One region of the Paraburkholderia sp. EG287B genome, then DNA from elsewhere that is predicted to be linked to it. Evidence: predicted binding sites of a transcription regulator. Region 1 holds the regulator's gene; each other region holds the start of a gene.

Region 1 (4,119 bases):
GCGCACATCGAGCGCTTCGCGCCCGAAGGCGAATTCGGCATCGAGTTTGTCCAGCATCGGGCGTTCTCCGTGAAACGAAAAAAGGATTCGGCTTGAGCGCGGCGGGCCCGCCATCGGCGAGAAAACTGGCGCAAACGTTAGGCGCGTGGTCCGAAGGCCTTTGCGCATGGAGTGGAATATTAGGCGGGGGTGGCAAGAACCAATCGGACGAATAGCCGGTAAAGCGCCCCTCTATTCGACGCTAGCGCGCGGGGGCCGCCGCCTAGAATGCGAGGCGTGTCAATGCATTCGATGGAGAACGACAATGCCGCAGACTGCCACCTTGCGTAGGCCGCACGCCGGCCTGGAGCGGCGTGTGCGCGCGCTGTCGTGGCGCGCGTCCTGGACGTGTGCGCTTGCCTGCGCCTTTGGCGGAGGGCTCTTTGGCGGCACGCTCGCGCATGCACAAACGCCGGCGCAACCGGACGCCGCCGGCGGCCAAATCTTCATTGCGGGCCCCGGCGACCGCGCGGGCGCCGACGCCGCGCAGATGAACGCGCTGCTCACCAGCACGGCGAAGAAGCCCGCCGCGGCTGCGGCCAGCAGTGCTCCCGCCACCGAGGCCGCGCCGCTGCGCGCGGCCAGCTATGCCGATCTGAATTCGCACGGCGTGCCCGAGGATGCGCGCGCGGGTGTCGAGTCGAACGGCATGATCACGATTCCGGGTCCCGGCGAGCGCGCGCCCCAGGGCGACGCGCCGCGCATCGTCACGGTTCCCGCGCCGGGTGCGAGCGCCCAGCCCATGCGCGTGCCGGCGGCCAATGCGAACAACGCGGGCGCGCTGCAGCGCGTGAACCTGTCTACCGCCGCGAACCGCGTCGCCCCGGTGGTCGTGGACGCGGGCGCAGCGGCGCTCGCGGGCGCGAAGCCGGTTGCCAGCGCAAGCACCAGCGCGCCGCCGAACCCCAATACCAGCGCCGTCGCCACGAACGTGCAGGCCACGCCGCCCGGCCAGCAGGACGGAGAATCGATCCGCGCCGCCGCGCTCGCCTTCCTGCAGCAGCAGTCGGCAGGTTTGCCGGGCCACGTGGGCATCACGGTCGCGCCGGTGTTTCCGCGCGGCCTCGCAGCCTGCACGTCACTCGAGCCGTTCATGCCGCCGGGCGCGCGCACCTACGGACACACGACCGTGGGCGTGCGCTGCATCGGCGCGAAGCCGTGGACGCTCTATGTGAGCGCGCGCATTGCCGTGGACGTGACCTACTACGTGGCCTCGCGCCAGATCGGCGCGGGCGAGGCGCTTTCGGCCGCCGATTTCATGCCGCGCGCGGGCGACCTCGCGAACCTGCCGCAGACCATCATCACCGATCCGAACCAGGCGACGGGCGCCGTCGCGCTCGCGCGCATTTCCGCGGGACTGCCGCTGCGCACCGACATGCTGCGCAGCGCCGCCTCGGTCGTCATCGGCCAGACGGTCAAGGTGATCGCCGTGGGCAGCAACTTCACGATCTCCGCCGAGGGCAGCGCGCTCAACAACGCCGAGCCCGGCCAGCAGGTGCGCGTGCGCACGAGCGGCGGCCAGATCATCTCGGGCGTGGTCAAGGACGCGGGTACCGTGCAGGTGCAGATCTAGGGCCGGTAAGCGCTGGTAAGGGCCGGATCAGGGTGCGCAGAGCCCCGTCCAACGGCCCGATCCGGCCGTTTCCGGCTTGGTGCGCCAGCACACGTAACAGCATGTAACGGTGGGATTTTCGGCTAAAGTTCGGCCCGACCTGTGCCGTTATCAAGGTCAAATCGATCAGGAACGCCCATCGTGAAAGTTGACTCCTCCACCCGCAATGATCCGCGCACGCTGCAGGATGGCCTCGCGCGCTCGCAAGCCGATTCGACCGGCGTAAGCACCGACACCGCGGCCACCTCCGGCGCGGCAGGCAGCACGACCGCCGCCGCCCAAGGCGGCGCGAACGTGAGCCTCTCGTCGCTCTCGTCGACGATGCGCTCGCTCGCGGCGAGCGGTTCCGCCGACATCGACACGGCGCACGTGCAGTCGATCAAGGACGCGATCCGCAACGGCACGTTGCAGATCGACTCCGGCAAGATCGCCGACGGCGTGATCCAGACCGCGCGCGACCTCATGAAGCCGACGTCGGGCAACTGACGCCCGATGCGCGAGCGCCGCGCAAACCTCGCTTTTTTGGTGCCTTGCAATGAAAGATGCCCTGTTGGCCACACTGATCGACGAACACGCCACGGTCGAGGCGTTCGCGTCGCTGCTCGCCTATGAAGAAAAGGCGCTCGTGTCGGCCGACGGCATGGAGGCGCTGCCGCAGATCGTCGAGCAGAAGACGACGCTCACGCAGCGTCTCGCGGGCCTCGAAAAAGCGCGCGACGCGCAACTGGCCGGCCTCGGCCTGCCGGGCGGCCGCAAGGGCATCGAAATGGCCTGCGACGGCGACGCGCGTCTGGCAAGCCAGTGGGCGCTGCTCAAGGGCTCGACCGAGCGCGCGCGCCGCAAGAATCTCACCATCGGCATGATGATCCGCACGCGCATGGAACATAACCGCCGCGCGCTGTCGATCCTGCGCGGCGAAACGGGCAACGGCTCGATGCTGTACGGTCCCGATGGGCGGCTGCCGGCGTTCGGGCTGTAAGCGCGCACGCACGTCGTTCGCCCAAAGACAAAAGCCGAAGCAGTGATGCTTCGGCTTTTTTGTTTTGCGCGAGTCCCGTCCATCAACAAAAAAGCCGGAGCGCTCTCGCACTCCGGCTCTTTCACCGCACCCGGTCCGCGCTGGCAGCCGCGCGGAGCGTCTACCGCCTCAATTCTCCTGGCCGGCCCACGACATCTCGCGCAGCCGCGTGCGCAGGCGCGCCACCGCCTGGCTGTGCAGCTGGCACACGCGCGACTCGCTCACCTCCATCACCGCGCCGATTTCGCGCAGGTTCATGCCGCGCTCGTAATAGAGCGACATGAGCAGCTTCTCGCGCTCGGGCAGCCGGTCGATCGCCTCGACGAGCGCGCCGCGCAGGCTGTCGTCGAGCAGCGCCGAGAGCGGGTCCGAATGATCGACGCAGTAGCGGTCGAGGAACGGTTCGTCCTCGGCGGAACGGTCGAAGTCTTCGTAGTAGATGAGCTGGCTGCCGTGCAGTTCCTGCAGCATGCTCTGATACTCGTCGAGCGGCATGCTCAGATGCTCGGCGATCTCCGTCTCGCTGGCCGAGCGCCCGAGCCGCTGCTCCACCTTGTGCACCGCGCTTTCCACTTCACGCGAGGTGCGGCGCAGGCTGCGCGGCAGCCAGTCGTTGCTGCGCAGCTCGTCGAGCATCGCGCCGCGAATGCGCTGGCTCGCATAGGTCTCGAACTGCGCGCCCTGATCTTCCTTGTAGCGGTTGGCCGCGTCGAGCAGGCCGATCATGCCGGCCTGGATCAGGTCGTCGAGGTCCACGCTCGCCGGCATCTTGGCAACGAGCTGCAAGCCGAGCCGCCTCACGAGCGGCGCGTACTTCGCGAGCACGTCGGCCTGCGAAATCTTTCCTTGAGCGTTATACATCGTGCTCTCCACTTCTCATCTCCCTGATTGGCGTCGTCGTGCGCACGTCAGACGTGCTGCGGCGACGTCCGCTGCGCGGGCGTCTCGGTCCGCCAGCCCGCATGGGACGACGCGGACGCGGATGTTGCGTTGGGTGCGGGATGCACACCCGTCACGGCCGCAACGAACGAATCGGCGTTCGCGGCGAGCGTGCTGTGTGCGGCGTTTGTTGCATGGGTAGCGTGTGGCTGGACGCCGGCTTGCGGCGCGCCGTCCAGATCGTCGGCGGGTGCGTCGCCCGCCGCTTCATGTTCTTCGTGCGCCGCGCCGAACAACGCGTTGGCGCGCGCCGTGGCCGGCGAGCACGCCGAGACCGCGGGTCGCATCGGCCAGTGCGGCAGTTCGGCGGCCACGTGGCGGAAATCGCGCGCGGCGGCCGTCGACGGAAACGCATCGACGATGCAGCGCGCGAGCCTGAGCGCCTGCGCCATGTGCTGATCGGCGGCGACACTGCCGGCGCTGTCGAGCGACACGCTCAGGTAGCGGCTCGCCACCCCCGCGAGGTTCTCGATCGCGGCCTGCGCGTCGCTGGCGTTCGCCACATGATTCG
Region 2 (4,119 bases), on a different contig from region 1:
ACTGGCACGAGGCCTACACGATCCCCGTGATCGAGGGCGGCGCGGAATGCTTTCGCTATCGCGGCACGCAGCATGTCGCCGCGACGGGCAGCGTGCCGGTGATCAATCCGGGGGAGCTGCATACGGGTTCACGCGCCGTCGAAGAAGGCTGGAGCTATCGGGTGATGTACGTGCCGATCGACTTCCTGCATGAGCTCGCCGGCGAAATCGCCGGGCGCACACAGCCGCTGCCGTGGTTCGACGCCGAGGTGATCCACGATCTCGATCTCGCGCACCGGCTCTCGCGCGCCCACCGGCTGCTGGAAGCCGACGCCGACTGGCGGCGCGCCACGGCCACCCCGGAATCGGGCACGAGCGCCAGCCCGGCTGGCGTGGCGGCACTTCCCGCGCCTTCCGGTGCACCGCATTGCGCCCCCGCTTCGGCGCAGTGTGCCGACCTCCTCGCCGTGGAAAGCTCGCTGCTCGACGCCCTCTCGACGCTGCTCACGCGCTACGGCCGCACGCGCGAGGCGGCGCTCAGGCACGGTCCGAACGATCCGCGCGTCGAAACGATGAAGGCGCTCCTCGCCGCCGATCTCGCCACGCCGCTGCGCGTGGCCGATCTCGCCCAGGCGGTCGGCCTCTCGCCGTTTCACGCCACCCGGCTCTTCACGCAGGCCACCGGACTGCCGCCGCACGCCTGGCGCACCCAGCTGCGCCTGCAACGCGCCCTCGCTCCGCTGCGCGAAGGCGCCACGGTCGCCGACGTCGCCGCGGCGAGCGGTTTCACCGACCAGAGCCATTTCACGCGGCACTTTCGGCGCATGTTCGGCGTGCCGCCGGGACGCTGGCAGTCGTCCTGAACGCGCCAGCCCGCGTTCCGCCGCAAGAACGTACAAGCCACGCGTAAGGCGGCCCGCTATGCTGTCCCCATGTATCAGGAGGACAGTTTGACCACGCATCCCAACCGCCTTGCCGAATTCATCGCCGGCGCGCGCGACATGATCCCCATGATGATCGGCGCCGCGCCCTTCGGCGTGATCTTCGGCACGCTCGTCACCTCGGGCCCGCTTTCGCTCTGGCACGGCCAGTTCATGTCGCTCGCCGTGTTCGCCGGCTCCGCGCAGTTCATCGCGCTCGGGCTGATCGCCTCGCACGCGAGCTTCGCGGTGATTCTCGCCACCACGTTCATCGTGAACCTGCGGCACGTGCTCTACAGCGCGACGCTCGCGCCCTATGTCTCGCACCTGCCGCTGCGCTGGCGCCTCGTGCTCGGCGGCCTGCTCACCGACGAGGTCTTTGCCGTCGCGTGGGCGCATTTCCGCCGCCATGCGCCCGGCGACGATGTCTCGCCGTGGCATTTCTTTGGCTCGGGCGTGTCGATGTACCTGAACTGGCAACTCTGGACCGCGGCCGGCCTGCTGTTTGGCGCGGCGTTCCCGGGTCTGCAGTCGCTCGGCCTCGACTTCGCGATGGTCGCGACCTTCATCGCCATCGTCGTGCCGCAGCTGGTGGCCTTGCGCTACCTCGCCGCCGCCGCGACTGCGGGCGCGCTCGCCTTTTTCTGGCAGGGCTGGCCGTACAAGCTCGGGCTGCTCGGCGCCGTGCTCGCGGGCGTGGTCGTGGGTGTCGTGCTCTCACGTCGAGGTTCGTCGCGCGGCGCCCGCGCCGGCAGCGAGTCCTCCCGCAAGTCCCCCAACGTCCAACGCACCGCAGGAGCCGGACAATGAACTACGTCGTCCTGATTCTCGGCATGGCCCTCATCACCCTGGTCATTCGCACTGCAGTGTTCGTGCTCGGCGACCGGCTGGTATTCCCGCCGCTCGTGCGCACCGCGCTCGGCTTCGTGCCCGTCACCGTGCTCACGGCGATCATCGTGCCGATGGCGGTCTCGCCCCACGGTCAGGGCGCCGAGCTGACCTGGCGCAACCCGCAGCTCGTCGGCGCGCTCGCGGCGATCGCCGTCAGCGCGCTCACGAAGCGCCCGCTCCTCACCATCGCGATCGGGCTCGGCGTGTTCTTCCTCTGGCAAGGCGTTGTCCTGCGCTAGAGGCAAGCGTCGTCCCTTACGCTCAAGTTTCACCCCGGAGCGCCGTTAAACCCGTCAGGGCCTGCTCTGGCAGGCCACTGCTCGAACGGCGAGAGCACGCGAGAAGCGACAAGGATTACACCGGGGCAACCACAATGGGGCATATCACCCTTAACCTGAAGGACGAAACGCTTGCGTCGCTGCGCAAGGATTTCGACGCGTTCCTGCGCGTCTCGCTCAAACTCGACCCGCAATTCGCCACGCCGGAATTCGAGGACTACCTGCGCGCGAAGCTGCTCGACAACATGACGCCGCTCACGGAGCACGCCGTCCAGCGGCTCCTGCAAGGCGGCCAGTACGCGTGGGCCAAGCGCACGCTCGACAAGGAATTCCCCGAGGTCGTCTCGATCCTGATGCGTCAGGCAGGCGAATTCGGTTTCGGCTTCGCGTCGCGGCCCGAGTGGACGCCCGACGAACTCTCGAAGCAGTGCCGCGACTGGGCGGCGGCCATCGTGAGCGAAGCCCAGGGCGACGACACGCTGGTCGATCCGCTGGCGGCACAGATCAAGTCGGGCGTGCAGGACATCCAGGCCCTCGAAGAGTCGATGCAGACGCCCGCGTGGCGCCTCACCGAGTCGTTGCGTCAGCGTGTGTACGAAGCGAAGATCGGCTGTGAACAGGCGAGCGGCAGTGCGGCGCGCGAGCGTCTGGGCGAGCTGCGCGGGCTGCTGAGGCTCGGCGTGACGCATGGCGTGTTCCAGAAGCAGGAAGCGCAACAGATCATGGAGTATCTGCGCCTGCTCAAGCCCGAGATTTTCGTCGAGGAGCCCGACGATGTGTTCACGCGCCTCGCCGCGTGGATGCGCAACTTCTTCATGCCGCCGCAGCGCAGCACGGCACGCGAGCAGCGGCGCTAAGCGCTGGCGCGCGCGCCTGAAAACGGCGCGCGCCCCGCTTTCCCCCTCAATCCCACATCTTCCTGAGCTTCGCGGCGATCTCGACCTTCGCCTGCGCGGCTGCGGCGAGTCCGGCCGCGCTCGGCGCGCTCGCCACGGGCGCGGGCGGCCATGCGCGGGATTCGAACAGCGGCAGCATGGGCGTCGCGATGAAGCGCGTGCGCGAGGCCCACACGTGCCGGTCGCCCGACGCCACCTGGTTGTGCACATAAAAGCGCTGCGGCACGACGATGTGCAGATCCTCCTTCGCGCGCGTCATCGCCACATAGAGCAGCCGCCGCTCCTCCTCCAGTTCCTCGTCGCTGCCCGCGCCGAGATCGGACGGAATGCAGCCGTCCACGCCGTTGAGCACGAACACGTTGCGCCACTCCTGACCTTTCGCCGAATGGATCGTCGAAAGGATCAGATAGTCTTCGTCGAGCAGCGGATCGGCGGATTCGGCGCTCGTCGCGTCGGGCGGATCGAGCGTGAGTTCGGTGAGAAAGCGCTCGCGCGAGGCGTAGGTGCTCGCAATGCTCTCCATCTGCAGCAAGTCGGCGAGACGCACCTGGGCGTCTTCGTGGTTGCGCTCGAGATGCGGCTCGTACCAGCGCCGCACGCGCTCGAACTCGGCCGGCCACGGCGTCGAGCGCATCGAGAGGCCGTCGATGAGCGACGCAAACGCCGGCCAGTCCTCGGCCGCGCGCGGCGGCGGCGCGAAAGCCGCGAGCGCCTCGGCGGCGCGATACGCGCCCGTGCACGCTGACACCTGGTCGAGCAGGCGCGCGGCGTTGGCGGGCCCGACGCCCGGCAGCAACTGCGTAACGCGAAACCCGGCTACACGGTCGAGCGGATTCTCGGCCCAGCGCAGCACCGCCAGCACGTCTTTCACGTGCGCGGCGTCGAGAAAACGCAGTCCGCCGAACTTCACGAACGGGATATTGCGTCGCGCCAGTTCGATTTCGAGCGTCGCGCTGTGGTGCGCCGCGCGAAACAGCACGGCCTGTTGCTTGAGCTTCATGCCCGCTTCACGCGCCTCGAGAATCTGCTCGACGACGTAGCGCGCCTGGGTGGCCTCGTCGGCCACGGTGACGAGGCGCGGGCGCTGCTGCGAGGGGCGTTCGGTCCACAGGTTCTTGGTGAAGCGCTCGGCGGCGGCGTCGATCACGGCGTTCG
Region 3 (4,119 bases), on a different contig from region 1:
CCGCGTGCGCCATGGGATGTCGTCGGCGTCCACACCGCCTGCGCCCGGGTGCGGGTCGCGGGCATCGTAGTCGTCCTGCTGGATGCTCCAGTCCACCCGCACGCCCGGCCAGGCCTCGCCGTTCCAGCGAAACTCACCGGTCGCGAGCAGATCGAGCTGCTGGCGCACGAGCGGGATCACGGCCGGATGGACCGTCGGCCCGGTGGCCTGCGCGGCGGCCTCGTGCATGGCGGGCAGCAGGGTATCGGCCAGCGTCGCGCGCGCCTGGGCCTGGCTCGCGGCCGTTTCGCCGTGCGGATCGGCCAGCCCGGGGAAGGCGCGCGCCAGTGCGGCATTGAGCGCGTTGGCCGCGTTCTGGGCATTGCCCGCTTCGCCGCGCGCGGCGCCTGGCGCGTCGGAGAAGGTCTCGGTCCATTGCACGTCGTCGATGTCGTCGCCGGCCGGGCTCCAGTCGAGCGGCAGTTGCGAGTGCGCGCCGAGCAGACGGTTCTGCGGCTCGTCGGCCAGTTCGGCGGGCGAGAGCTGGCCGCGCAACCATTGCGCGAGGTGGGCTTCGTAGAAGAGTCCGCTCGAGCTGACCGTCTGCGCGAGCGACGCCGCGAGTGCGGCGACCGGACCGGCTTGCGCGGCGGCGGCGGTTTGCGCTGTTTGCGCCGTTTGGGTGGTTTGTCCGGCCTGCGGGTTTTGCGAGGACGCCGTCTGCGCGGAAGCATCGGTTCCAGCGTCGGCCGCTCCGGCCAGCGCCTCGCCGGCCAGACCCTGGGCCGCGAGCGCCACGTCCGCGAGCAACGCCGCTTCCGCCGCCTGCGCTTCGCCGGCGAGACCCGGCAGCGGCAAGGTGGCCGCGCCGCCGGGCGCCGCGTCGGCGCCGGGGCTGCCCCAGAGCGGCGCGCGGCCCACCACGGCGGGCGTCGCTTCGCCGCCCGAGCGGATGATGGCGTCGAGCGCCAGTGCAACCGCCGAAAGCACGGTCTCGGTCGAGTCCTGCGTACTGCTGGTGCTGGTTGCGGCGTCGGCGAGCGCGGAGACGCCCGTCTGCGCCGCGCCGGAGGCGCTCTGCGGCCCGACCGGCGTGAGCGCCGCGATGCGGCTCGCGAGGAGCGCGGCGGCTCCGGTGTCGATTCCGTTCATGGTGTTCCGGATCTGCGCACGGCGCTGAGCTGCCGGTTCATGGGGCGTTGCGCGCCGTTGCGTCGCGAGGCGCCACGCGCCGCGCTAGCGGGCTCCGTAGATTTCCTGCAAGACCCGCGCGGGCTGCACGGTGCCGTAAAAGAGCGCCGAAAGCCGTGCCATGCAAGGGCTTGCGAGATCGCGAATGGCGGCGTCGTCGGCGAGAATCTGGCGGATCAGCTCGTACTTGCGCGCTCGTTCGGAAACCGTGAGCCGCACCACGGCTTCGGCGTCCTTCAAGGCATCGACGAGGATCCGGTACTCCTCCTGCAAGCCGATCAGATCGTTCCAGTGCGCATCGCGCGCCGCATGGAGCATCTGCTCCGACACGGCCGCTATCGCTTCGTAGCGGGCGAAGTAGTCTGCTTTTGAACTCATCTCATCAATGAGCCGGACGCTGACGCGGATGCCTGTTCGGCCATCCTCGCCACTTCCGGCGCTATCCCCAACCAGGCTTCTTCGAGCGTAGCCAGCAGTCTGTCGACCTCGACCAGCATGGTCTCGCTCTGTTTAATATTGGCTTCCAGCAGGCGCTTCGTCATGTAGCTGTACAGCGCATTCAGGCGTTGAGCGATCTCGCCGCCCGCCTCGACGTTCAACGCGAGCTGAAGTCCGCTCTCGACAATCCGGATCGCCTTGGCGATCGCCTCGCAACGCGGGCCGACGTTGCCGGCCTGCAAGTGCATACGTGCCTGCGCGATGGCCTGACGCGCGCCCTGGTACAGGAGCACGATCAGCTTGTGCGGGCTCGCACCCATGACCCCCGTTTCGACGCCCACGCGTGCATAGGCGTTAGCTCCAGATTGGGCAGGGGAAAACATCGGCGCTTCTCCTTGATACGTTTGGCTTGAATGCGGTCGTCCGGCGCGCTGTGCAAGCACGAGCGACGGACTCTTCTAGCCGGGTTATCGGATCGTAGGGGAAGAAGCTTTAGCGCGTTGAGCGGGCGAAGGCTTCGGGCACCGTCACACCTGGATCTGCATGATGTCGGTGTAGGCGGCCACGAGCTTGTTGCGCACCTGCAGGCCGAACTGGAAGCCGATGTTGGCTTTCTGCATGTCGACCATGACGTCGTTGAGCGACACGTTGTTCGCGCCCAGTTCGAACGCCTGCGACTCGCCAACGGCCTTCTGCTGGGCGTCGCTGATCTGGTCGAGCGACGACTTGAGCGCCGCCGCGAACCCGCCGGCCGTGGCCGCGCCCGACTTTTCGTCGGCTGCGGTGGGGCCGCCGGCCGCCTGGGTCGCCATCGACTGCATTTGCGCCAAGGCGGACGTGAGCGGGGATACTGGCACGGTCATGTTTGCTCCACGAAAAGGGGACCTGCGGGGTATTCCGGGGACGAGCCCCAATGCCGGAGTTTCAGCGATTGCGCAGCAATCCTGCGAGCCCGGCCGAGACGGCGCACTGACAGGATGCCGAATCTGGAGGAGAGCATAGCAGCGGGTCTGTTTCGGCAGCCCCGAAACTAGGGGGAAAACCCGGCTCTATTCGCGCAATCGGCTTGCCAGTGGCCCCGGATAATGCGTCTCGTGAAAGTCTCCGCCATGCAAGGCGAGACCTGGAAGCCTCCGGAGATACCCGTCGCATGGATTCGACTGCCAATTCTTTGATCAACCCCGACGCCCGCATGGGCCTCGCCACCTCTGGCGCGGGCGCCGCGCCCGGCGCTGGCGCGGGCGCAGGCCTGGGCGGCGCGGATGACCTCGGCGGCGGCTTTGCGCAACGCCTCGGCTCGCTCTCGTCGTTGCGCAACGTGCGCGGCAACCCGCGCGCGCCGCTCATTTTCGCCGTGGCGGTGCTCGTGGCCGTGGTCGCGGGTCTCCTGCTGTGGTCGCGCGCGCCCGACTATAAGGTGCTGTACAGCAACCTGTCGGACCGTGACGGCGGCGCCATCATTACTGCGCTCCAGGCCGCAAACGTTCCCTACAAGTTCTCGGACGCCGGCGGCGCCATTCTCGTGCCCGCCGAGCAGGTCAACGAAATGCGCCTGCGCCTCGCCTCCCAGGGCCTGCCGAAGAACGGTTCGGTCGGCTTCGAGCTGATGGACAACCAGAAGTTCGGCATCAGCCAGTTCGCCGAGCAGGTGAACTATCAGCGCGCGCTCGAAGGCGAGCTCGAGCAAACGATCCAGTCGATCGCGAGCGTGAAGTCGGCGCGCGTGCATCTGGCCATTCCGAAGCCCTCGGTGTTCGTGCGCGAGCGCGAAGCGCCGTCCGCCTCGGTGCTCGTGAACCTGTATCCGGGCCGCATCCTCGACGACGGCCAGGTCGCCGCGATCACGCACATGGTGGCTTCGGCCGTGCCGGACCTGCCGGTGCGCAACGTGACGGTGGTCGACCAGGACGGCAACCTGCTCACCCAAAGCGCCGCGGGCGTGGGCCTCGACGCCTCGCAGCTCAAGTACGTGCGCCAGGTCGAGCACGACACCCAGGCGCGCATCGACGCGATCCTCGCGCCCCTGTTCGGCGCCGGCAATGCGCGCTCGCAGGTGAGCGCCGACCTCGACTTCTCGAAGCTCGAGCAGACCTCCGAAGCCTACGGTCCGAACGCCAACCCGCAGGCCGCCGCGATCCGCAGCCAGCAGCAGAACATTTCCACGGAAATGCAGCAAAGCGGCGCGGGCGGCGTGCCCGGCGCGCTCACGAACCAGCCGCCGCAGCCGGCCTCGGCGCCCATCAGCGCGCCGGCGGGTGCGAACGGCGCGTCGGCTCCGGTGCCGGTCTCCGATCATCGCGACACCACGACGAACTACGAGCTCGACAAGACCGTGCGCCACTATCAACAGGCGCCGGGCGACGTGAAGCGCCTGTCGGTCGCCGTGATCGTGAACTACCAGCCGAAGCTGGACGCCAAGGGCCACGCCACCATGCAGCCGCTCGACGCGCAGAAGCTCGCGCAGGTCGAGCAGCTCGTGAAGGACGCCATGGGCTACGACGCCAAGCGCGG

Evidence for each region. The regulator FliA, encoded in region 1, starts transcription of late flagellar genes. The targets are predictions, from matches to a motif close to CTAAAGTTTNNNNNNNNNNNGCCGNTA.
Region 2: a site for FliA is predicted at 2,051-2,077, ahead of AB4Y40_RS04795 (DUF4088 family protein). Genes of this name have one in related genera too.
Region 3: a site for FliA is predicted at 2,077-2,103, ahead of fliS (flagellar export chaperone FliS). Genes of this name have one in related genera too.

What each region holds. Positions count from the first base shown of each region.
Region 1 covers NZ_JBFRCG010000011.1:349,459-353,577, reverse strand. The annotation lists gene AB4Y40_RS22130 (flagellar basal body protein) at 1-57, opposite strand, end outside; gene flgA (flagellar basal body P-ring formation chaperone FlgA) at 305-1,612, shown strand; gene flgM (flagellar biosynthesis anti-sigma factor FlgM) at 1,793-2,137, shown strand; gene AB4Y40_RS22115 (flagella synthesis protein FlgN) at 2,187-2,630, shown strand; gene AB4Y40_RS22110 (RNA polymerase sigma factor FliA) at 2,799-3,530, opposite strand; partial or broken gene AB4Y40_RS22105 (MinD/ParA family protein) at 3,887-4,119, opposite strand, start outside.
Region 2 covers NZ_JBFRCG010000002.1:447,412-451,530, forward strand. The annotation lists gene AB4Y40_RS04780 (AraC family transcriptional regulator) at 1-842, shown strand, start outside; gene AB4Y40_RS04785 (AzlC family ABC transporter permease) at 981-1,709, shown strand; gene AB4Y40_RS04790 (AzlD domain-containing protein) at 1,706-2,029, shown strand; gene AB4Y40_RS04795 (DUF4088 family protein) at 2,164-2,925, shown strand; gene AB4Y40_RS04800 (ATP-dependent helicase) at 2,972-4,119, opposite strand, start outside.
Region 3 covers NZ_JBFRCG010000031.1:66,561-70,679, forward strand. The annotation lists gene AB4Y40_RS38560 (flagellar hook-length control protein FliK) at 1-1,131, opposite strand, end outside; gene AB4Y40_RS38565 (flagellar protein FliT) at 1,216-1,548, opposite strand; gene fliS (flagellar export chaperone FliS) at 1,545-1,991, opposite strand; gene fliE (flagellar hook-basal body complex protein FliE) at 2,136-2,471, opposite strand; gene fliF (flagellar basal-body MS-ring/collar protein FliF) at 2,759-4,119, shown strand, end outside.